DNA from 3 places in the Blautia hydrogenotrophica DSM 10507 genome. Region 3 is predicted to be linked to each of the others. Evidence: riboswitches for the same ligand, from Rfam matches in the RefSeq annotation. Region 3 holds a riboswitch; each other region holds the start of a gene.

Region 1 (8,056 bases), 640 kb from region 3:
ATCAAGACACAGAGAGCCAAAAAAGCTTGAGTGATAAATAAAAAGAGAGATACTCCTATAGGACAAAATAAATGTATAAAAACCTGTATATCTGGGTGAGAATCAGATATACAGGTTTTTATGTTACGGTATAAGCTCCCGGACAGCGGCTGGTGAGCTTGCTTGCCGAGGCGCACAGACGTTGGAGGTGCCGCTGATAGGCGGTATGAGGGTTTGCGCGATAAGCCTGTCCTCTTTCAAAATGATAAAAATATAAAAGATGAGAAAATAAAAGAAAAAGTTAGAATTAATGAGAATATATGGTGAAATATAGGAATATACTAAGTTCTAAAGGGTTGCAGAAAACAGTGGAATTCACTAATATAAGGACAGTGATTAGCACTCGATCAAAATGAGTGCTAATAAAGAGAGTGAAAAATAGAAGGAGGCAATAGATATGAAGTTAGTACCATTGGGTGACAGAGTAGTATTGAAACAGTTAGAGGCAGAAGAGAAGACTCAGTCTGGTATTGTACTGCCAGGTCAGGCACAGGAGAAACCACAGCAGGCGGCAGTAGTTGCTGTAGGACCGGGTGGAGTCGTAGATGGAAAAGAAGTAAAGATGGAAGTAGCCGTGGACGATCAGGTAATTTACTCTAAATATGCAGGAACCGAAGTGAAGCTTGACGGTGAGGAGTATATTATTGTCAGACAGAGTGATATTTTAGCGGTTGTCAAATAAATTAAGAAGCAAGTAAGAAAATTCAGATATCAATCAGGAGGAATGCAATCATGGCAAAAGAAATTAAATTCGGGGCTGAGGCCAGAGCCGCATTGGAGCAGGGTGTGAATCAGCTGGCAGATACTGTAAGAGTTACACTGGGACCGAAAGGAAGAAATGTTGTACTGGACAAACCATACGGTGCTCCGCTGATCACCAACGATGGTGTCACTATCGCGAAAGAGATCGAGCTGGAAGACGGATTCGAGAATATGGGAGCTCAGCTGATCAAAGAAGTTGCCTCTAAGACCAATGATGTGGCAGGCGATGGGACCACGACAGCTACTGTTTTGGCCCAGGCTATGGTTAACGAAGGAATGAAGAATCTAGCAGCAGGCGCGAACCCAATCATTCTGAGAAAAGGAATGAAGAAAGCTACAGATACAGCTGTCGATGCGATTATGAAGATGAGCAAGACCATCAGCGGAAAAGCTCAGGTGGCCAATGTGGCAGCGATCTCTGCAAGCGATGAGGAAGTCGGAACTCTGGTGGCAGATGCTATGGAGAAGGTTTCCAAAGATGGTGTCATCACAGTAGAGGAATCTAAGACCATGCACACGGAGCTGGATTTAGTAGAAGGTATGCAGTTTGACAGAGGCTATATCTCTGCTTACATGTCCACAGATATGGAGAAAATGGAAGCAACCTTGGAGGACCCTTATATTCTGATCACAGATAAGAAGATCAGCAATATCCAGGAGCTGCTGCCTCTTCTGGAGAAAGTGGTTCAGGCGAACGCAAAACTTTTGATTATCGCAGAAGATGTGGAGGGTGAGGCACTCACTACTTTGATTGTAAACAAATTGAGAGGTACTTTCCAGGTAGCAGCTGTGAAAGCTCCGGGATATGGAGACAGAAGAAAAGAAATGCTTCAGGATATTGCAATTTTGACAGGCGGACAGGTGATATCTGAAGAGTTGGGCTTGGATCTGAAAGAGGCAGATCTTTCTCAGCTAGGCCGTGCGAAATCTGTCAAAGTCGCTAAAGAGAGTACAGTAATTGTAGATGGCTTAGGAGCAAAAGAGGACATTGCGAACAGAGTTGCACAGATTCGTGCTCAGATTGAGGAGACGAAGTCAGACTTTGACCGCGAGAAATTGCAGGAAAGACTGGCTAAGATGGCAGGTGGTGTTGCGGTAATCCGTGTAGGTGCTGCGACAGAGACTGAGATGAAAGAGGCAAAACTGCGCCTGGAAGACGCTTTGGCAGCAACCAAGGCAGCAGTAGAGGAAGGAATCATTGCAGGAGGTGGCTCTGCATATATCCATGCAGCGAAAGAAGTCGCTAAAATGGCTGCAGATCTGGAAGGCGATGAGAAGACCGGTGCGAACATTATTCTGAAGGCATTGGAGGCTCCGCTGTATCATATCGCTGCAAATGCCGGACTGGAAGGGTCTGTAATTATCAACAAAGTAAAAGAGTCTGAGCCGGGAACTGGATTTGACGCTTTGAATGAGAAGTATGTGGATATGATTGAGAGTGGAATTTTGGATCCAGTAAAGGTTACCAGAAGCGCTCTGCAGAATGCGACCAGTGTTGCGTCTACATTGTTGACCACAGAGTCTGTAGTATCTATTATCAAAGAAGATACTCCTGCAATGCCAGCAGGCAACCCAGGAATGGGAATGATGTAAGAGAGACGAAAAAACGATCTGGTCTGAAAAGCAGGTTTTTAGGGGATGTTGTTTTGCAACATTCCCTATTTTGTGTTACACTAGATAAAAGTTTGGAAATTTGGAGGAAAAAAGATGGGCGATTTATATGCGGAATGTCTGGTTAAGAAAGAAAAAACCGGAAAGGATACCTTGTTAAAAGCAGGCTCCATTGCAGCTGTGGTGATACTGGCGCTGTTTGTCGTCCTGGTGTCGCCTCTGTTTATGGTATTTGCGGTGGTGGCAGGGGTTCTGGTGTACTTTTTTGTCTTTCCCAAGACAGACATAGAATATGAATATCTCTATGTGAATGGGGAGTTGGACGTGGATGTAATTATGGCAAAGAGCAAGCGCAAAAAGGCAAAGACTCTGGAAATGAATCATGTGGACATCATGGCCCCCATTCGTTCTCATCGTTTGGACTATTACAATCACAATGGCAAGCTGAAGGTGCTGGACTATTCATCAGGAAATTCTGAAAGAAACAGGTATGCGATGATTGTGAAGCTGGACCAGCAGACCTGTAAAGTGATCTTAGAGCCGGATGAAACTATGCTTCAGATGATGAAAAAAAGTGCTCCGTCCAAAGTTTTTTTGGATTGACACCAGGGGGGATATTTGTTACACTAGGGAACAAAACATTAAGATGAAGAAAAGGGAGGAAAAACAATGGGCACTATCATCGGGGAAGGGATTACTTTTGATGACGTATTGTTAGTTCCTGCATACTCAAAAGTAATACCAAATCAGGTAGACGTTTCCACTTATTTGACGAAAAAGGTAAAATTGAACATTCCTATGATGAGCGCAGGAATGGACACTGTGACCGAACACCGCATGGCGATTGCAATGGCAAGGCAGGGTGGTATCGGAATCATACACAAGAATATGTCCATCGAAGCGCAGGCAGACGAAGTGGACAAGGTAAAACGTTCTGAGAATGGTGTAATTACAGATCCATTTTTCTTGTCACCCGAGCACACATTGAAAGATGCCAATGACCTTATGGCAAAATTCCGTATTTCAGGAGTTCCGATTACGGAAGGCAAAAAACTAGTGGGAATCATTACCAACCGTGATTTGAAATTTGAGGAGGATTTCTCAAAGAAAATTAAAGAGTCGATGACCTCAGAGGGACTGATTACGGCAAAAGAAGGCATCACTCTAGAAGAAGCGAAGAAGATACTGGCAAAGGCCAGGAAAGAGAAACTACCCATTGTTGATGATGAATATAACTTAAAAGGCTTAATTACAATTAAGGATATTGAAAAACAGATTAAATATCCACTTTCAGCAAAAGATGCGCAAGGACGTCTGCTCTGTGGGGCAGCTGTCGGAATTACTTCGAACGTACTGGCACGTGTGGAGGCTCTGGCAAAGGTGAATGTGGATGTGATCGTTGTAGACTCTGCCCATGGACATTCTGAGAACATTCTGCGTGCCGTTCGTGAGATCAAGGCCGCTTATCCGGAACTTCAACTGATTGCGGGAAATGTGGCGACCGGAGAGGCGACGAAAGCTCTGATCGAGGCAGGTGTGGACGCGGTAAAAGTGGGAATTGGTCCTGGTTCTATCTGTACTACACGTGTGGTTGCTGGAATTGGTGTGCCGCAGATCACAGCAGTTATGGACTGCTATGAGGTGGCGAAGGAGTATGGAATTCCGGTTATCGCAGACGGCGGAATCAAGTATTCCGGGGATATTACGAAGGCGATTGCGGCAGGCGCAAATGTCTGCATGATGGGAAGTATTTTCGCAGGTTGTGATGAGAGCCCAGGAACTTTTGAATTGTATCAGGGAAGGAAGTATAAGGTATACCGTGGAATGGGTTCCATCTCTGCGATGGAGAATGGCAGCAAAGACCGCTATTTCCAGGAAGACGCAAAGAAGCTGGTACCAGAAGGCGTGGAAGGCCGTGTGGCATATAAAGGCCACGTGGAAGACACGGTATATCAGTTGATGGGTGGTCTGCGCTCAGGTATGGGATATTGTGGAGCAGAGAATATCGAGAAATTAAAGACTACCGGAAAATTTGTAAAAATTTCCTCCGCGTCCTTGAAGGAGTCACATCCTCACGATATTCATATCACAAAGGAAGCTCCGAATTACAGCATTGAAGAGTAATTTGCTTTGAAATGAAAATGGGCTGTTACACAGTAATTGTGGGACAGCCCGCTTTGCGTTCAGCCGCTTAAGACGAAGGGGACAGGATTTCAGGGCAAAGAGGCGAGGATACCTATGACGAGACAGAGAAGAGCGACTGGCAGCAGAAATTCTGCCAGAAGAACTGCTTCGGTCCCCAAAGGCTATAGGCAGAGGAGACCGCAGAGAAAAAAACAAAAGAGAAAAGAAAACTACATATGGCTGGCAGTGGGGTGTCTAGTACTGCTTTTGCTTCTTTTCACAGGAGGGCGTCTGGTATTAAAATCTCTACAGGCTGAGAAGACGGCTAGAGCCTATCTGGACATGGAAGACCCTCTGAGAGGGGCTCCTCCGCTGGATGTGGAGCTGTTGACTGTGAATCCATATTCCAGGCCGGGAACGCCTCTAGAAGAGGTGAAGTATGTGGCGATTCACTACACTGCGAATCCAGGCTCTACAGCTAAGAATAACAGAGATTACTTTGAAGGGCTGAAAGACAATCATTCTAACGAGGTGAGTAGTCACTTTGTCGTAGGCTTGGAGGGGGAAATTGTACAGTGTATTCCTACGAACGAGATTTCCTATGCGACCAATTCCAGAAATGTGGATACTCTTTCTATTGAGTGCTGTCATTTAGATGAGACGGGAAAATTTAATGAAGCCACGTATCAGTCTTTGGTGGAATTGACAGCTTATCTGTGTAATCGTTTTGGGCTGGATATAGATCATGTGATTCGCCACTATGATGTGACGGGAAAAAACTGTCCGAAGTATTATGTGGAACATCCAGAAGCTTGGGAACAGTTAAAAAAAGATATTTCAGCAGAGATGGAGGCCAAGAGAAAAGAGTTGGAGTAATATTTAGGGCTTGTCAAATGGAGAAATATATTGTAGTATAATCATAACTGCATGACTGGCGGAAGTAGGAAAACTACAGGGAGTGCAGTGAAGTAGAATGTCGACCGCCTGGGCAACCGTTTGGTATACCCAGGCGGTTTTTGTGTAGAAAGGAGACCATTATGGAAATGCTATCGTTGGCTAAAGAGCTAAAAAGCAACTCTTATCCAGGACGTGGAATTATCCTGGGGCGTTCCAAAGATGGAACTAAGGCAGTGGCTGCCTATTTTATTATGGGTAGAAGTGAGAACAGCCGGAACCGAGTTTTTGTGGAGGAGGGAGAGGGAATTCGCACACAGGCATATGACCCCTCGAAGCTTACCGATCCTAGCTTGATTATCTACGCTCCGGTCCGAGTTTTGGGCAACAAGACGATTGTCACCAACGGCGATCAGACGGATACTATCTATGAGGGGATGGACCGCCAGATGACATTTGAGCAATCTCTGCGCAGCCGTGAATTTGAGCCCGATGCACCGAATTACACGCCGAGAATCTCAGGGGTGATGCATGTAGAGAACGGAAAATACAGCTACGCTCTGTCAATCTTAAAGAGCAACAACGGAAATCCCCAGGCCTGTGACCGTTTTACTTTTGCCTATGAGAACTGTGTGGCTGGAGAAGGGCGTTTTATCCATACCTACAAGTGTGATGGAAATCCTCTTTTGAGTTTTGAGGGCGAACCTAAGCTGGTGGAGATTCCAGATGATATGGAGGCGTTTACGGAGTTGATATGGGAAAACCTGAACGAAGACAATAAGGTTTCCCTGTTCGTACGCTATATCGATATCGAGACAGGCAAATATGAGACGAAAATTGTGAATAAGAATCAGTGAGGAGGGACAAAGATGAAAGAACTGGCATTAAAATATGGATGTAATCCGAATCAGAAGCCTTCCAGAATCTATATGGCCGATGGCAGTGAACTGCCGATCAAGGTGCTCTATGGAAAACCTGGATATATTAATTTTTTGGATGCCTTTAATGGATGGCAGCTGGTGAGGGAATTGAAAAAAGCTACGGGTTTTCCGGCGGCAACCTCCTTCAAACATGTGTCCCCAGCAGGAGCAGCCATTGGGCTTCCCCTTTCTGAGACACTGGCCAAGATTTACTGGGTGGATGATTTAGGAGAACTGTCTTCACTGGCCTGCGCTTATGCGAGGGCAAGAGGGGCAGACCGAATGTCGTCTTTCGGGGACTTTATCGCTCTTTCTGATGAGTGCGATAAGGACACGGCGATGCTGATTAAACGGGAGGTCAGCGATGGAGTGATCGCGCCGGGTTATACCCAGGAGGCCTTGGAGATACTTTCCCAGAAGAAAAAAGGCAATTATAACGTGATTCAGATTGACGCGGACTATGTGCCAGCTCCACTGGAACACAAGGAAGTATTCGGGGTGACTTTTGAGCAGGGAAGACAGGAGCTGCCCATTGACGATGAACTGTTGTCCAATGTAGTGACAGCGAAGAAGGAGCTGAGTGAGGAGGCTAAGAGAGATCTGAAAATCTCGCTGATTACTCTAAAATATACACAGTCCAATTCCGTGTGTTTTGTGAAAGATGGTCAGGCAATTGGAATCGGCGCTGGCCAGCAGTCTAGAGTACACTGTACCCGTCTGGCGGGCCAGAAGGCGGATAACTGGTTCCTTCGTCAGAGTCCTAAGGTTATGAATCTTCCTTTTAAGGACGATATCAAACGTGCAGAGAGGGACAATGCGATTGATGTGTATATTGGAGAAGAGTACATGGATGTCCTGGCCGATGGTGCGTGGGAGAAGGTATTCACAGAGAAGCCAGAAGTGTTTACGAGAGAGGAAAAGCGGCAGTGGCTGGATAAGATGACTGGCGTGACTTTGGGTTCAGATGCGTTCTTTCCATTCAGCGATAACATCGAACGGGCGCATAAGAGCGGTGTTCAGTATATTGCGCAGCCAGGAGGTTCGGTTAGAGATGATTTGGTCATTGAGACCTGCGATAAATATGGAATGGCTATGGCGTTTACGGGCATCCGCTTGTTTCACCACTAAAAGAATAATAAAAAAACAAATTGCCGGGTACCCGTTGTGGGTTTCCGGCAATTTGCTGTAAAAAATACTGCTTCAATTTTCTTATTTACCGTCAGTAAAACGAATCGCAGTTCCGTAGGCGAGAATCTCGGCAGCAGAGGAAGCGATAGAATTTGTGGTGTAGGATACTCCGATCACCGCGTCCGCTCCCATTTTTTCGGCACAGGCGATCAGGCGGTCTGTGGCGATCACGCGGGCCTTCTCCATCATCTCGCAATAAGAGGTGAGCTCTCCGCCTACCAGTGTCTTTAGGCCATTCATAAAGTCTTTGCCAAAATGTACGGTCTGGATGGTAGCGCCTTCTGCGAGGCCTAGTTCCTCATAAGTTCTTCCCTGAAGTACATGAGTCGTTGTAAGCAACATTTTAAATCATCCTTTCTGTTAATCCATTTCTAATTTTTTATCCAGCAATTTGACACATACAATATAATATATAATACCAATGATAATGCTGAGTATCAAGGAGAGAATAAGTATTCTGCCTAAGATCTGAGAGACTTCATAGAGCACCTCAGGGCTATTCGCGTCAGCGGATTCAG
Region 2 (8,056 bases), 1.2 Mb from region 3:
GGGTAGGATGTACACGCCGCAACATGGAAATTTTATCGTTTTTGCGCTATTGCGTCAAAGTGGAAGATGGAATTTTGCGTCCTGCCACAAGCGGAGAATCTTGCAAGCAGGATTCTTTTTTTGTAGAAAAATCTTGGCGCACAAAGTGAGGCACACCTTTAAGGTGAAAGAGATTGGGGAAGTGTTCGTGAATTTTGTCGTGTTTTGTTGAATTTCATGTCGGATTGTGCTAAATTAACCTTTAAATAGTACCTGGAAAATATTGGAAAATTCATCATGAATCATAGGGGGATTGCCATGGTAAGGGAATATTTAGAGCAAGATGTATTTGAAGCCCTCCAGAACCGCTTGAAATTTTTGTTTGAGGAATTTGATAATATATATGTCTCGTTTTCAGGAGGAAAGGATAGCGGTCTGTTATTGAATCTGGTTATGGACTATCGGAAAAAGTATTATCCAGAAAAAACACTGGGAGTGTTTCACCAAGACTTTGAGGCTCAGTATACGGTGACGACAGAGTATGTAGAGAGAACTTTTGAGCGCATCAAAGATGAAGTGGAGCCTTATTGGGTTTGTCTGCCGATGGCGACTAGAACGGCTTTGAGTAGTTATGAGATGTATTGGTATCCCTGGGACGACACCAAAAAGGATAGTTGGGTTCGCCAGATGCCTCAAAAGGAGTACGTGATTAATTTAGACAATAATCCGATGACTACTTATCACTATCGAATGCATCAGGAGGATTTGGCGAAGCAGTTTGGCAGATGGTATCAATTATCTCATGGAAAGAAAAAGACCGTCTGTTTGCTGGGAATCCGCGCGGATGAATCTCTTCAAAGATACAGTGGTTTTCTGAATAAGAAGTATGGGTATAAAGGAGAGTGCTGGATTAGCAAGCATTTCAAAAATGTCTGGTGTGCCTCGCCGCTGTATGACTGGTCTACTTATGATGTCTGGCATGCCAATTACCTGTTTGATTACGATTACAATGAGTTGTATGAGCTCTATTACAAAGCGGGGCTGAAGGTTTCTCAGATGCGGGTTGCTTCGCCGTTTAATGATTATTCCAAGGATGCCCTTAATTTGTATCGAGTCATAGACCCGGAGATTTGGGTTAAGCTGGTGGGAAGAGTGCAGGGAGCGAATTTCGCGTGTATCTACAGTAAGTCAAAAGCCATGGGATATCGTAATATTACTCTGCCAGAGGGGCATACTTGGAAATCTTACACCATGTTTTTGTTGGATACTTTACCGGTCAGACTCAGGAATAATTACGTAAAAAAATTTAATACCTCTATTAAATTTTGGCATACCACGGGCGGAGGGTTGGATGAAAATGTAATTCAGGAATTGGAAGAACATGGATACAATATCCGCAGGAATGGTGTTTCTAACTATACCAGAAGTAAGAAATCACGGGTGGTATTTGTGGGGAAAATTCCAGATGATACGGACGATATCAAGTCCAGCAAAGATATTCCCAGTTGGAAGAGAATGTGCTACTGCATTTTAAAAAACGATCATATCTGTAGATTTATGGGATTTGGTATGACGAGGCAGCAGCAAAAAAGAGTAGATATTATCCGGAGAAAGTATAAAAGTATCGAGGAGATTAATTATGGAGTTTAAAAGTCCTGCTTATAACGTCATTGCAGTTCCAGTGGAGAAAATAAAGGCAAATACTTATAATCCCAATGCGGTGGCTCCGCCGGAGATGAAGCTGTTGTACGAAAGCATTAAAGAAGATGGCTATACAATGCCAATTGTATGTTATTACGCAAAAGTAGAGGACCTGTACGTGATTGTGGATGGTTTTCATCGTTATCGAATCATCAAGGAACATCAGGATATCTATGAACGCGAGAAAGGAATGCTCCCGGTCTCTGTGATAGAGAAACCTTTAGATCAGAGGATGGCAAGTACGATTCGGCACAATCGTGCCAGAGGAAACCACGATGTAGATTTGATGAGTAATATTGTCAAGGAGCTACATGAGCTTGGACGGTCTGATGAGTGGATTTCTAAGCATCTTGGAATGGATAAGGATGAGATTTTGCGGCTGAAGCAGATCACAGGCTTGGCAGCTCTTTTCAAGGATGTGAAATTTGGAAAAGCTTGGGTTCCTGCGGACGAAGATACATAAAAAACTCCGCCAAAGAAGTTAATTCTTTGGCGGAATTATGGGAGATGTAAAACTCGATAAGTTTTACAAGGTTATGGCTAGGTTTTAGAACAATCCGCTGATCTTTCCAGTCTCGTCCACGTCGATTCTCTCAGCAGCCGGTACCTTTGGCAGACCAGGCATTGTCATGATCTCTCCGGTCAGGGCTACGATGAATCCTGCTCCAGCAGAGATCTTCAGGTTACGTACCGTCACCTCAAAGTCGGTCGGCGCTCCCAGTTTCGTCTGATCGTCTGTCAGGCTGTACTGTGTTTTTGCCACACAAATCGGGCAGTTTCCATAGCCCAGCGCTTCCAGTTCTTTTGCCTGCTTCTGAGCGTTTGCAGTCAGCACAACTCTCTTTCCTCCGTAGATCTTCTGTACGATCTGGTTCAGTTTGTCCTCAATGCTTCCTTCCAGCTCATAGGAGTAGGTGAAGTCGTTCGGCTCTTCTACCAGTCTGATGACTTCCTCTGCCAGTTTCACGCCGCCTTCGCCGCCTTTTGCCCATACCTCAGACAGCGCTACGTTTACGCCCAGCTCACGGCACTTGCTCTCTACCAGGTCTAACTCTGCCTTGGTATCGGTTGGGAATGCGTTGATCGCTACCACACACGGCAGTTTGTATACATTTTTAATGTTGCTTACGTGTTTCAGCAGGTTTGGAAGTCCTTTCTCCAGTGCTTCCAGGTTCTCGTTGTTCAGATCTGCCTTCGGTACTCCTCCGTTGTATTTCAGTGCACGTACAGTTGCCACGATTACCACTGCACTTGGCTTCAGTCCTGCCATACGGCACTTGATGTCCAGGAACTTCTCAGCACCTAAGTCTGCGCCGAATCCTGCCTCAGTGATCGCGTAATCGCCCAGTCTCAGTGCCATTTTTGTTGCGATGACAGAGTTACAGCCGTGTGCGATGTTTGCGAATGGTCCGCCGTGTACGATTGCCGGTACATGCTCCAGGGTCTGTACCAGGTTTGGCTTCAGGGCATCTTTTAACAGCGCGCACATTGCTCCCTGTGCGTTTAAGTCGCCTGCGGTTACCGGTTTCTGCTCGGAAGCTTTTCCGTAAGTATATCCTACAACGATTCTTGCCAGTCTATTTTTCAGGTCGTTGATATCGCTTGCCAGACACAGAACTGCCATGATCTCGGAGGCAACGGTGATGTCATAGCCGTCCTCACGTGGCATTCCGTTGGTCTTTCCGCCCAGGCCGTCTACCACGAAACGAAGCTGACGGTCGTTCATGTCCACACATCTTTTCCAGGTGATCTTTCTCGGGTCGATATTTAAAGCGTTGCCCTGATAGATATGGTTGTCGATCATAGCAGCCAGTAGGTTATTTGCAGCTCCGATGGCATGGAAGTCACCGGTAAAATGCAGGTTGATGTCCTCCATTGGAACAACCTGAGCGTATCCGCCGCCGGCAGCGCCGCCTTTTACGCCGAAGACCGGTCCTAAGGACGGCTCACGCAGAGCAACCATAACGTTCTTTCCTAATTTCTGAAGTCCGTCAGCCAGACCTACAGTCGTGGTGGTCTTTCCTTCTCCGGCCGGAGTCGGGTTGATAGCGGTTACCAGAACGAGTTTGCCGTCTTTGCCTTCGGTCTCTTTTAACAGATTATAGTCGATTTTTGCTTTGTACTTTCCGTACTGCTCCAGATATTTGTCATCGATCCCAGCCTTCTCAGCAATCTTAGTGATCGGTTCCATTGTGCACTCCTGTGCGATTTCGATGTCACTTTTGAATCCCATAATTATGATCTCCTTTCTGGATCCCCCATAATACCGACGCCTGTTAGATATGATGTGAAAGGTTTGTTGTGGACATACCTTCTGCATCGTTCGCATCCTCGCGGAGCGTTTATGTGATAGGAGGACTCTCGCGCATTGGCGTGAAAAGAGCTTTCCTATTGCATAAAAAAGGACAACATTCGAGAAGCTCAAATGTTGCCCAGACGGTCGGCGTTTCAGATTTCTAATTCCCCTGTGGTATTCCACAATTATCCGTCAGTAATTAGAAACCTCTTGGTTGATTGGAATCTTTTGATATTGTTTTTGATTCCTTAGTTGATGGTTATATATTAGCACTAATGCATATAAAAGTCAAGAATTTAGTCAAAAATTTATCAAAGTTTTAAGAAAAGTAACTGGATTAGAGTGATTTTTAATTAAAATTAAAAATACTATAATAGGAAATAAAATAAATTATTATCGTTAAACTTTTTTCCTTATTATATTGAAATATCAAAAAATAGAAAGGAACTAGGATTGTACAGATTAAAGTGCTATTACTATCTGCTACCTTCAGAACGGCCGTAACTATTCAGCCATAACAGCTTATATCGCCGCATATGCTGCTTATGGCTGAATAGTTACGTTTAATTGTATCAATTCAGCTTTTCGGCTTCACTGTCACAAATGCATGCACACAGACTGCAATTCTCTCAGTCTGGTGCTTGCAGTCCTCGGGATCCCGCTGCATATGCAGCGGGACAGTGTCAGGCTAAACGTTACGTTTAATTCTTAAGAAAGGATAAAATGCCTTGCAAAAACTTGTCGAGTTCTTGTATACTATTCCAAGATGAGGGAAACAAGCGATCAGGAGAAAAAGAGGAGACGTAACTATGACGAGAAAAGAGTTTTTAGAAAGTTTGGAGAGGCATTTGAGAGGCCAGCTTTCAGAAAATCAGCTTCGAGGTCATGTGGAGTACTATCGGGATTATATAGAAAAAGAGATTGCGTCCGGAAAGACGGAGGCGGAAGTCTTGGATATGCTTGGAGACCCATGGTTAATCGCCAAAACGCTGATTGATTCCGGGGCGTGGAGTTCTCAGGAAACAGGAGAATACGTTGTCCAGGAAGAAGACGGAGAATTTGTAAGAGAGAGCAAAAAGACTTTTAGAAAACTGGACCTTACCACATGGTATGGAAAGCTGATTGTAATTTTGGCGGCAGCACTGATTTTATTTGTGCTGATTACAATTATTGGCGCGTTGCTTCCCATACTGTTCTGTTTGGCAGTGGTGGGTGTCATTGTGAAGGCATTCCAGAAAAGGCGCTGAAGATGCCGAAGAGACAGAAGTGAATAAAAATGTAAAAACCAGATTTGTTATAAATCTGGTTTTTATGTTATAGGAAAGGATTCGTCACGTTTAACGAAATCTTTTTGGGATAGTGAGGTCCGATTCGTCGATTTCAGCAAAAGGATAAAAGCGTTTCGGCAGGTTACGGAATGGGAGCGTAAGCAGATTAGAAGAGGCGGCACCGGGAGTATCTGCTTCAATGATGTCACTGGCTACGGGCAAGTAACTCGCTCGAAAAGAGGTACAGGTTTTTACTGCAACCATCTGGTAGAAAAGGGGTTCCATTCCATGATGGCGGTATAGCTGTAGATCTCCGGCTCCTAGGAGCTGTTCGGACACAAGGATAGAGGTGTTTCTGAATTTGAGGACAGCGGTAGGACCCAGGTGATTGACAAGGCCGCGCTTAGCGGGGCCTTCTTGCGTATAGATTCCATCGTGTAAAGATTGTACATATGCCTGGAGTGTGACGGGAGCGCTCATGCTGGAATTGATCGAAGCGCCGATGGTGAAAGTGCCCGTCTTTCCAACTCCTGTCTGAAAAGCTTGTCTTACTGCGGGAGCACATCTCAAAGATAGCGCGGCTTTTACCGATGAATTCAGGCGCAAGATTTCATGGAGTATATAGGCACTGTCGCCATTAGCACCGGCGTTGGTAGAATCTGCGGAGTCCACCAGAACGAGAGGCTTGCCTGTGGCATTATTTTCTGCGACATGTATAATTTCCTGTACACTTCTTATATCAGAATGGAAACTGTGTCGCAGATTCAAAAAGCGCCGTGCCAGTTCCAAAAGAAGTTTGGAGCTGTCAGATTCAGAGACAGTAAGTACCGCACTTCCTCCGACACCGACATCCAGCCAGGGTTGTCTTTGAAAGATGGAAAAATCGGCAATTTTTTTCTCTTCTACGAAATGTTCGGCATGGCGCATCAGCTCGGAAAAAGGGCCGAAGAGGGTGGTATAAGAACTTGCAGGGGCGATCATGGGCAGGTGTATGCATCGTGTGTGGAGAGGTTTCTGAGGATTTTTTAGACGCTGGAGACACAGGGAAGCGGCTCGGGATCCAGTTTCATAAAAATCTACATGAGGATAAGTGTGATAACCGCAGAGAAATTCAGCGTTCTTTAACATTTTTTCAGTGATGTTTGCGTGCAAATCTAAAGAGGCAGAGAGAATCGTACTGGGGCCTACGAGCTGGCGAATTTTTTCCAGCAGGTCTCCGCATACGTCCTGAGACGCAGTGGACTGAGTAGCCCCGTGTAGTGAAATGCACACGCCATCTAGAGGAAGTGCTTCTTTTAGGCGGCGGGACAGATTTTTCCAGTAGTCCTCTACGACTTGGGCCTCTACCGGTCCGGCGGCGTTGGCCCACATGCGGCAGGTGGGGACAATCTGAACTTTGTTTTCTTCCAAAACGTGAATCATTCCATCTAGCGCGCTGGAACCATTTCCATTTTTTAACAGTTCCTCACCTTCCCACAGGCCAAAGACCAGATAGTCTTCTAGAGGACTAGGAAAGGGGTTGAAGGAATTGGTCTCCTGATGGAATTCACAGATTGCTATTTTCATAAGCAGCTCCTTTCGTTGCCGATGACTGCCCTGCCGAATGGCAGGGCAGAAACATTAGTAAACACCGTTGATGCTTCCATATAAATTGTGAAGAGCAGGGTGAAGTTCCAAGTAGATCTTATAAAGTTTATCGTAAATTTCAGCGTTTTCGTTTCTGGGTTTAAAAACTCTCTGTATTTTGACGGTATCATAGACTGCGTTATAATCTTTGATGTATCCAAGGCCAACCATCGCGCAGTAGTAGGTTCCCATTGCGCCGGTGTAGCGTGGGCTTTCAGGGACCTCTACGGTAATCTGCAAAACATCGGAAAGCATCTGCATCCACAGATCGCTGACTGCGCCGCCGCCTACGACGCGAATGCTGTGCAATTTTTTACCGGCAGCTTTTTCATAGTGTTCCAAATATCTGCGATGGGTGTAGCAGATGCTTTCCATAACCGCGTGAACCAGATGGCGGCGATCATGGTTGGAAGTTACGTTGAAGAAGACGGACTTGGCGTTTTTGGACAGAGGAGGCAGCTCACCGTTTAGCCAATGGGTCGCAATCAGATTGTCAGAACCGGCAGGAATGCCGGCAATGTCTTTGTTCACAAAATCGAAGACTTCTCCGCCTAGGATTTGGCGTTCTGAGTGGTAGAATTGTTCAACTGCCCAGTCGAAGGCGAAACAACCGGTCTGAAGTGCGAACAGTCCTCCTTCATATTGAGAGTTAAAGGTAAAATATTGTGGGGCCTCAATGTCTTCTCGGTTTCGGATGATATCCACCAGCCAGGAGGAGGTGCCGAAATAGATATGTACCATATTTTCCTGGCAACATCCTGTTCCTATGGTGATTGCCGGGAGATCTCCAAAGCCTCCAAAGACGGGGATTCCTTGGACCAGTCCCATTTCTTCTGCTGCCTGTATGGTGACTTTGCCGACTTCTTCGGTTGCCAGCTTCATCGGTGGGAACTTATCCAAATCTTCATCCAGGCCGGCGGCATGGATGATTTTGTCATAATCAGATTGGATGGACGGATTGCAGGAATGGAAAAAGTCATCGGAAGGTTCTGTGGCGATCTGTCCGGTAGTCTTCCATTTAAAATAGGTGTTCAGTCCCATGATTACCTTGGCGTTTTCCCAGATTTCAGGCTCATTTTCCTTTACCCACATCAGGCGAGGCCAGTACTCTTGCCCAGTACCTACGAAGAAGCCAGCCGCCTGGTTCAGACGTTCTGCCTGGGCGCTGGCTCTGGCATCCATCCAG
Region 3 (8,056 bases):
GGAGATTTTACATGCAGAAAAAATCCTGTTGTAGACGCAGTAATTTCCAAAAGGCTTGTCTCCAGTCTCAAACACAGAGAGTATATCCGGGTGAAAGTCGGCAAGGTGGGAGAGAAGCTGGTGGCGGCACCGCTGGCTAGGGGGGCCGGAGCAGCCATGTCTATGGTGCGTGCAGACGGCTTCTGCGTGATTCCCCAAAACAGCGAAGGTGTGGAGGCATCAGAGACGGTGAGCGTGGAGCTTTACCGGGATATTCAGGAAATAGAAAATACTTTGGTGGTGATAGGCAGTCATGATCTGATTTTGGATGTGATGGCGGATTTGATGCCGGAGGTCAGCAGAGGGATGTACTTGTCTAGCACGCATGTGGGAAGCATGGGCGGACTGATGGCTCTGAAAAGGAGAGAGGCTCATATCGCGCCGGTACATCTTCTGGATGAAGACACCGGCGTCTACAATCAAAGTTATCTGAAGCGAATTTTTAAGGAGCCAATGGCTCTGATTCGAGGAGTCGGCCGGGTGCAGGGATTGATGGTGAAAAAAGGCAACCCCATGGGTATTTGCGGGATTGAGGATTTAAAAAGATGCCGCTATGTAAATCGGCAGAGGGGAGCAGGGACAAGGATTTTATTAGATTATCTGCTAAAAAAAGAACAGATTTCGCCGGAGGAGATTTCCGGGTATGACTGTGAAGCCACGACGCATATGGCTGTAGCTGCTCAGGTTGCCTCAGGGGGAGCAGATGCGGGAATGGGAGTGTTTTCAGCGGCGAAGGCCATGGGGCTGGATTTCTTGCCGGTGGGAGACGAATCCTATGATTTTGCTCTCTATCAAGAAGACTTAGAGCTTCCGCTGGTGAAATGCTTCCTTCAAATTTTAAAATCTGAAAGGTTCCATGAAAAATTAAGGGAACTGGGAGGTTATTCCTGGGAAGAGGCGGGACAAATCGTGAGGATAGACAGCCGGTCAATGAAGTGAGGAGGTATTCTATGGGGCTAGGAAAAATATCGAAAATCTTTATCTATGAGAAAAAGGGTGCAGCGCCGATCTCCTGTGATGCCTGTGAGCTGACCGTGGAAGACGGTATCAAAGGCGACTGGCACGGGAGCGACCTTCAAAGACAGATTTCCATTCTCCCAGTAGAAGTCAGAGATTTTCAGGAGGAAGGCTTCTGTCTGAAAAAGTTCAAAGAAAACGTACAGGTGGAAGGGATTGACTTTTCAAAGACTTCCCCGGGTACTTTTCTGAGGATGGGAGAGGTGGTTTTGCAGATTACCGAAGTTTTTAAAAAATGTTATCCTGAACTGTGTGAACTAGCGAAGTCAGGGCAGGACTGTTCTTTGCGAAGACAGGCAGTGTTCGCCAAGGTCGCCAGGGGCGGATGGCTGCGGACAGGAGATGATGTCAAGATCAATACTGGACAGAAATAGGAAAAGTTCACAAAATATTGACAAAAAAACCGGGAAGTGGTATGCTAAATTAACAAAAAACAGAGCTGACGACTGACGGATTTAATGTGGAGAACCACGTGGGAGTCTGTCTCTGTGGCATGCCGACCGTCTGGGCAACATTTACTTAAGAGGGTGAATGTTGCCTTTTTTGATATAATCATATAAATCTTGTCACAGAAAAAATAGAGGAGAAAAGTAATGGACAGAAAGGACGTCTATTCCCTCCTGCTTTTGGCAGGCGGGAAGAGTCTGAGAATGGGAAAAGATAAGGCGCGGCTTTTGTATGGCGGAAAGACCTTCGCGGAGCTGATTATCGACAAGGCAAAAGAAGTTGGGATTGACCGGATTTTTGTGTCGGGATTTGAGCTTGAGGGGGACGTCGGGGAGGTTGTATGGGACCGGTATCCGGACCGCGGGCCGCTCGGAGGACTCCATGCCTGTATGAAAGAGATGGAGACGCCTTTTTGTCTGGTGCTTCCAGTGGATGTGCCGAGGCTTTCGCCAGAAATTTTAGAGGAGCTTTTGGTGTATCATGAGAGACACCGAAGGGGATTGACGAGGGGGAGGGAGATTCCGCTGCTGTGGGAGCATGGTGTGCGTAAGGAACCGCTGATCGGTGTTTATCCGGTGGCTATGGCAGAGACGATAGAAGAGATGATAAAGGAACGTGCGCTTCCGGTATTCCGGGTACTGGACCGATGGGGATATGAGTGCTTTTTGAGGGATATCCCGGAAGATCAGATTCTGAATGTAAATACTCCGGAGCTCTATAAAAGACTGTTAGAGAGCCGGCCAGATGGGACGACAGAAGGACGAGGAGGGAAGATGGAAAAAGAAAGAGTACAGATTTTAAAAATTACAGGGAATCAATTTCAAGAAAAAGAGGATGACGTGGCGCTGGAATACCAATACGGCCTCAGACTGAAAGATGGAAGAGAGATTTCCATTTCGTGCACACCGACACATATGGAGGAATTATCCCTGGGAAGAAGATTTTTGTTGGGAGACTTAGCAGGAGAAATCAAGCCTGTACATGCGGACCCAGTGGAAAGTATAAGCCTGAAAAAAATTTTCCAGGCTGCCAAGGAAATGTTTGAAAATCCGGGAACTCTTTTTTCAGATACTGGATGCGCTCACAGTTGTGTGCTCATGATGGAAGGTAGGGTGCTTTGCTCTATGGAGGATATTGGCAGGCATAACGCTTTGGACAAGGTCATTGGCTATGCGCTGAAATATGAAATACCGATCCCAAAATGTGCGGTGTTCAGTAGCGGGCGGATATCGCAGGACTATCTTCAAAAAGCAATTCAGGCTGGGTTTTCGGTGGTATTGTCCAGGGCTGCGGTGACTGGCAGTGCAGTGGCTCTTGCCAAAAAAGAGGACATTACACTGTTGGGATTTATCAGAAAAGAGACAGGAAATATTTATCATATGGGTCATGTGAAGATAAGTGAAAAATAATTTGGAATTATTTGGATATTGAAATAACAAATAATATAAAAATTGATTTTTTTCAAAGAATTATATAATATATAATTGAGTATGGGATAATCATTTTTAAAAATGAGAAAAGTCAGACATGTCCGATGTTTGATTTGGATAAGGAGGAAGGGTATGATAACACTAAAAATCAACGACAGAGCTGTCGAAGTGGAAGAAGGCAGTACGATTCTACAGGCTGCTAAGAAAATAGGGGTGTTCATCCCCACATTTTGTTTTGACGATTTGGAAAGAATGCCGGCAAAACACTGTAGCAATTGCAGTGAGTACGGGGACTGCAAAATATGTTCCTGCGAGGTGGAAGGGGAGGTCAGCCTCTTGACTGCCTGCAACACGGAGGCTCGGGAGGGAATGGTGGTCTGGACAGAGTCAGAAGAGGTTAAGAAAGCCCGCATCGGGATTTTAAACCGGATGATTGCCACTCATCCCTTGGACTGTATGAACTGTAGGAAGCTGGGCGCCTGTAAGTTGCAAAAGTACTGCGAAATGTACGGGGTGAAGGAAGCCCAGTATGTGGTGCCTTACGAACACCGGGAGAAAGATACTTCCAACCGTTTTTATTACCAGGAGATGGATAAGTGTATCCGCTGCGGAAAATGTGTGAGAACCTGTAGGGAGCTGGTGGGAATCAATGCGCTGGCAATGGCTCAAAGAGGAGCTGTAGCCTATGTGGTTCCCAATGGGGGAGACACCATGGCAGAGACAGCCTGTGTCTCCTGCGGCAACTGTGTGTCTGTCTGTCCTGTGGGGGCGCTGATGCCGAAATCCCTCCACGAATTCCGGGAGTGGGAGACACAAAAAGTCCGGACGACCTGTGCATACTGTGGTGTCGGATGCCAGATTGATTTTTCTGTCAAGGATGGAGTGATTGTGGACGCGAAGCCGGCCAATGGCCCTTCCAATCAAGGACTTCTCTGTGTAAAAGGTAAGTTTGCCTATGAGTTTATCAATCATGAAGACCGACTGAAATATCCGATGATTCGCAGAAACGGGAAGTTGGAGAGGGTTTCCTGGGAAGAAGCCTTGGATTTTGTGGCAGAGAAAATTCTGAAAATAAAGAAAGAATTTGGCCCGGATGCGATTGCCGGTTTTTCCTCCGCCAGAACAGTAAACGAGGACAGCTATCTGTTCCAGAAATTTATACGGGCAGCGGTGGGGACGAACAACGTCGATCACTGTGCACGTCTTTGTCACAGTTCCACGGTTGCAGGGCTGGCGGCGACCCTCGGAAGCGGAGCAATGACCAACTGTATCGCGGAAATCAAAGACGCGGATGTGATTTTTATCACTGGTTCCAACACAACAGAAACCCATCCGGTGATGGGAATGTATGTGCGTCAGGCACACCGTATGGGCAAGAAAATCATCGTCGCAGACCCAGTACGCATTCCTCTGGCTGAGATCGCGGATATCTATCTGCAAATCAATCCGGGAAGCAGCGTGGCTTTGAGCAACGGGATGCTGCATGTGATTTTTGAAGAGGGACTGGAAGACAAGGAATATATAGAAAAATATACCGAAGGTATTGAAGAGCTGAGAGAGATTGTAAAGAAATACACGCCGGAGAAGACGGCAGAGATCTGTGGGGTCGATAAAGATCTGATTATTCAGGCGGCAAGGCTCTACGCGAGCACACATAAATCCTATATTGCTTATGCGATGGGAATCACCCAGCATGTCAATGGAACGGACAATGTATCCAGTCTGAGCAATCTGGCGCTGGTGACCGGGAACATTGGCAAGAAGGGCAGCGGCGTGAATCCTCTGCGTGGACAGAACAATGTACAGGGGGCTTGCGACATGGGGGCACTGCCAACCGATTACCCAGCGTACCAAAAAGTATTTAATCCTGAGGTACAGGAGAAGTTTGAGAAAGCTTGGGGTGTGAAGCTCAGTCCGAATAAGGGATATACGGTGACAGAGACGATACCGGCAATACTGGAAGACAAAGTAAAACTTCTGTATATTATGGGTGAAAATCCAATGGTTTCTGACCCAGATTCCAATCATGTGAAACATGCTCTGGAAAAGGCTTTTGTCGTGGTACAGGATATTTTCCCCAATGAGACCACGGAATATGCAGATGTGGTGCTGCCATCGAAGGCTTTTGCGGAAAAAGATGGTACTTTTACAAATACGGAACGTCGTGTACAGAGAATACGAAAAGCTGCCAGTGTAAAAGGGGAATGTAAGGACGACTGGTGGACGATTATGGAGGTTATGAATCGAATCGGCTATCCCTGCCACTATGACACGGTGGAGGATGTCTTCAATGAGATGAGAACGGTGACGCCTTCTTATGCGGGAATTACTTATGAGAAAATTGAGAAGGAAGGGGTTCAGTGGCCCTGTCCTACCCTGGAGCATCCGGGTACGCCGATCCTGCATGTGAACGGACCGGGCAGAGGCCGCGGGCTTTTGAAAGCTCTGGACTGGATACCGTCGCCGGATACCTGCAATCCTGAGTATCCGATTGTGCTGACTTCCTGCCGGATACTCTATCATTACCATACGAGGACCCAGACGGACAAGACACCGGGTATCCATTTCACAGCTCCCAGAAACTGGATTGAGATAGACCCAAGTGATGCAAAAGATCTGGGAATTCAGGGCGGCGATTGGGTGAAAGTATCCTCGCCGAGAGGCTCTGTGTATGTGGAGGCAAGAATTGCGGATACTCTGAGACCGGGAGTGGCCTGGATGCCTTTCCATTATGCAGGAGGAGCCAATGTTCTCTCAGACTCAGAACATCTCGACCCAGTCAGCAAAATTCCGGGCTTTAAACAGATCGGTGTAAAAATAGAAAAGGTTGATGGAAAAAAAGCGAAGGAGCTCACGGAAAAAGCGCGGAACAGAGAAATTGAGTATTATGACCGGGAAGACCCCATCAGCACCGCGTATCGGGAGCACACTGCGGAAAACCTGACAGGCTCTGTCCAGGCGCAGTGAATATGGGGGTAGGAAAGTAATGGATGCTCAGAAAGGAATGAAAAGTTATGTATGAAGTGTATGGCGGAATGCTGAAAGAGGACATTGTCTGTACGATTGACGGTAAGAAGGTAGTCTGTCCACCAGAATCATCTATTTTGGAGGCTGCCAGATCAGCAGGGATTGAAATTCCCACCTTGTGTTATCTAAAAGGCTTGACTCCCACCGGTGCCTGTGGAATCTGCGCGGTGGAAATCGAGGAAGAGGGAGGCAGGATTATTCGTCGTTCTTGTCGTGTGCGCGCGAAAGACGGCATGGTTATTTACACCAACACTCCAGCGGTGGATGCATACCGAAAGGAGAGGCTGAGAGAGATTTTGGAGAGACACCCCAACGATTGTTTGACCTGTCAGAAAACAGGGGGAAACTGTCAGCTTCAGAATGTCTCATACCTGTTCGGAATCAATCCCGAGAAACGCAATGTACCTGGAAGGGGAATCGACGATTCTAGCCCGGCAATGGTCCGGGATATGGACAAGTGTATTGCCTGCGGACGCTGTGTGACTGTGTGCGAGGAAGTACAGAAAATCGGAATCTATGAGATGAAATGCAATGAGGAGACGGGAGAACGCTATGTGAACACGAAGAAGGATGTGAATCTGTCTGCTACGGCTTGTATCAATTGCGGCCAGTGCGTGAAAGTCTGTCCGGTTGCTGCGCTGACAGAGAAAGACAGTATACATAAGGCGATAGCAGCCTTGGATGATCCCAATACGACAGTGGTATGGCAGATGGCTCCAGCGATTCAAAACACACTGGGAGAGGAATTTTGCCTTCCGCCGGGAACCGATGTGACGAAAAAGATTTCGGCAGCTATGAAGCAGTTGGGAGGCTATGCGTTTACCACGGATTTCAGCGCAGATGTGACGATTATGGAAGAGGGGACAGAGTTTATTCAGCGTGTGACAAAGGGTGGCGTGCTTCCAATGATGACTTCTTGTTGTCCTGGATGGGTAAAATATATGGAGTATCATTACCCGGATCAGTTAGACCATCTTTCTACCTGTAAGTCGCCGCAGCAGATGTTTGGAGCTTTGGTCAAAAACTATCTGCCCGAGAAGATTGGTGTGCCTGCTGAGAATATTTGCCAGATTTCCATCATGCCTTGTGTCGCGAAGAAATTTGAGCGGGACAGGACAGAGATGGAGAGCGAAAATGGCCGAGACGTAGATATCGTACTCACGACCAGAGAGGCAGCGAAATTATTCAAGCTTCGTGGAATCAACCTTGCCGCGATTCAGGAAGAAGAGTTTGATGACTTTATGGGCGAGGGTTCCGGCGCTGGCCGTATCTTTGGCACGACAGGAGGTGTCATGGAAGCCGCGCTGCGCACGGTGGTGTGGAAACTGACCGGAGGAAAGATTGACCAGATTGACTACCAGGAAGCAAGGGGCTACAAGGGACTGAAAGAGGCATCTGTGAAGATTGGGGATTTGGAAGTAAAGATTGCTATTGTCAATGGAATCGGAAATGTAAAGCCGGTGATGGAAGACATCCGGGCCGGGAAATCTCCTTATCATTTTATAGAAGTTATGGCCTGTCCCGGCGGCTGCTTAAATGGCGGCGGAGCTCCCTTGACCGCTTCACCGGATATGATTGCCAGAAGAATGGATCAGATGTATGAGAGTGATAAAAACAGTGCGATCCGAAGATCCCATGAGAACAAAGAGGTACAGAAGCTCTATGAGGAGTATCTCAAAGAACCCTGTGGTCATATTTCGCATCACCTGCTGCACACTGCCTATATGGACCGCAGTGGCGAAGTAAGGTAGGAAAGGCAAGGTGAGAATTTATGGCTTTTGTTATAACAGACCGCTGTGTAAAGTGTGGGGCCTGTGAATCTGAGTGCCCAAACAAGGCGATTGTAGAAGAAGAAAAAAAATTCTGTATCAATTACAGGAAGTGTTTACAGTGTGGGAACTGTATAGATGTCTGCCCCAATAAGGCAATTGACGAGATTTAGATTATAATAGGAAAGAGGCGCCTCGGTTTGTCCGGGGAGCCTCTTTTTAGGCTGACTTTTGGACGGAAAAATCAAAGAACCCCCATCAGGAAGTGAGCACAGGCTGTGAATAAGAAGCACAGGCTCATTCCCATCAGTGTGGGTACTAAGATGG

What was found. A riboswitch is a leader RNA that binds a small molecule or an ion and turns the genes downstream of it on or off. The one in region 3 is predicted to bind ZMP and ZTP.
Region 1: linked by a shared signal. The riboswitch ahead of BLHYD_RS12155 (IMP cyclohydrolase) and the one ahead of BLHYD_RS08920 (formate dehydrogenase accessory sulfurtransferase FdhD) in region 3 are both predicted to bind ZMP and ZTP.
Region 2: linked by a shared signal. The riboswitch ahead of BLHYD_RS14875 (formate--tetrahydrofolate ligase) and the one ahead of BLHYD_RS08920 (formate dehydrogenase accessory sulfurtransferase FdhD) in region 3 are both predicted to bind ZMP and ZTP.

The regions. Positions count from the first base shown of each region.
Region 1 covers NZ_CP136423.1:2,538,675-2,546,730, reverse strand. Annotated here, with positions in the region: gene codY (GTP-sensing pleiotropic transcriptional regulator CodY) at 1-30, shown strand, start outside; gene groES (co-chaperone GroES) at 437-721, shown strand; gene groL (chaperonin GroEL) at 772-2,394, shown strand; gene BLHYD_RS12170 (DUF6106 family protein) at 2,509-3,015, shown strand; gene guaB (IMP dehydrogenase) at 3,082-4,536, shown strand; gene BLHYD_RS12160 (peptidoglycan recognition protein family protein) at 4,651-5,412, shown strand; ZMP/ZTP riboswitch at 5,454-5,533, shown strand; gene BLHYD_RS12155 (IMP cyclohydrolase) at 5,574-6,287, shown strand; gene BLHYD_RS12150 (phosphoribosylaminoimidazolecarboxamide formyltransferase) at 6,300-7,478, shown strand; gene BLHYD_RS12145 (YbjQ family protein) at 7,560-7,880, opposite strand; gene BLHYD_RS12140 (hypothetical protein) at 7,899-8,056, opposite strand, start outside.
Region 2 covers NZ_CP136423.1:3,092,029-3,100,084, reverse strand. Annotated here, with positions in the region: gene BLHYD_RS14885 (phosphoadenosine phosphosulfate reductase) at 298-1,629, shown strand; gene BLHYD_RS14880 (IbrB-like domain-containing protein) at 1,619-2,143, shown strand; gene BLHYD_RS14875 (formate--tetrahydrofolate ligase) at 2,228-3,913, opposite strand; ZMP/ZTP riboswitch at 4,104-4,186, opposite strand; gene BLHYD_RS14870 (DUF1700 domain-containing protein) at 4,786-5,223, shown strand; gene BLHYD_RS14865 (M81 family metallopeptidase) at 5,314-6,810, opposite strand; gene BLHYD_RS14860 (xylulokinase) at 6,865-8,056, opposite strand, start outside.
Region 3 covers NZ_CP136423.1:1,903,496-1,911,551, reverse strand. Annotated here, with positions in the region: gene BLHYD_RS08930 (molybdopterin biosynthesis protein) at 1-978, shown strand, start outside; gene BLHYD_RS08925 (MOSC domain-containing protein) at 990-1,430, shown strand; ZMP/ZTP riboswitch at 1,489-1,573, shown strand; gene BLHYD_RS08920 (formate dehydrogenase accessory sulfurtransferase FdhD) at 1,650-2,912, shown strand; gene fdhF (formate dehydrogenase subunit alpha) at 3,066-5,900, shown strand; gene BLHYD_RS08910 (2Fe-2S iron-sulfur cluster binding domain-containing protein) at 5,948-7,711, shown strand; gene BLHYD_RS08905 (DUF362 domain-containing protein) at 7,732-7,902, shown strand; gene feoB (ferrous iron transport protein B) at 7,974-8,056, opposite strand, start outside.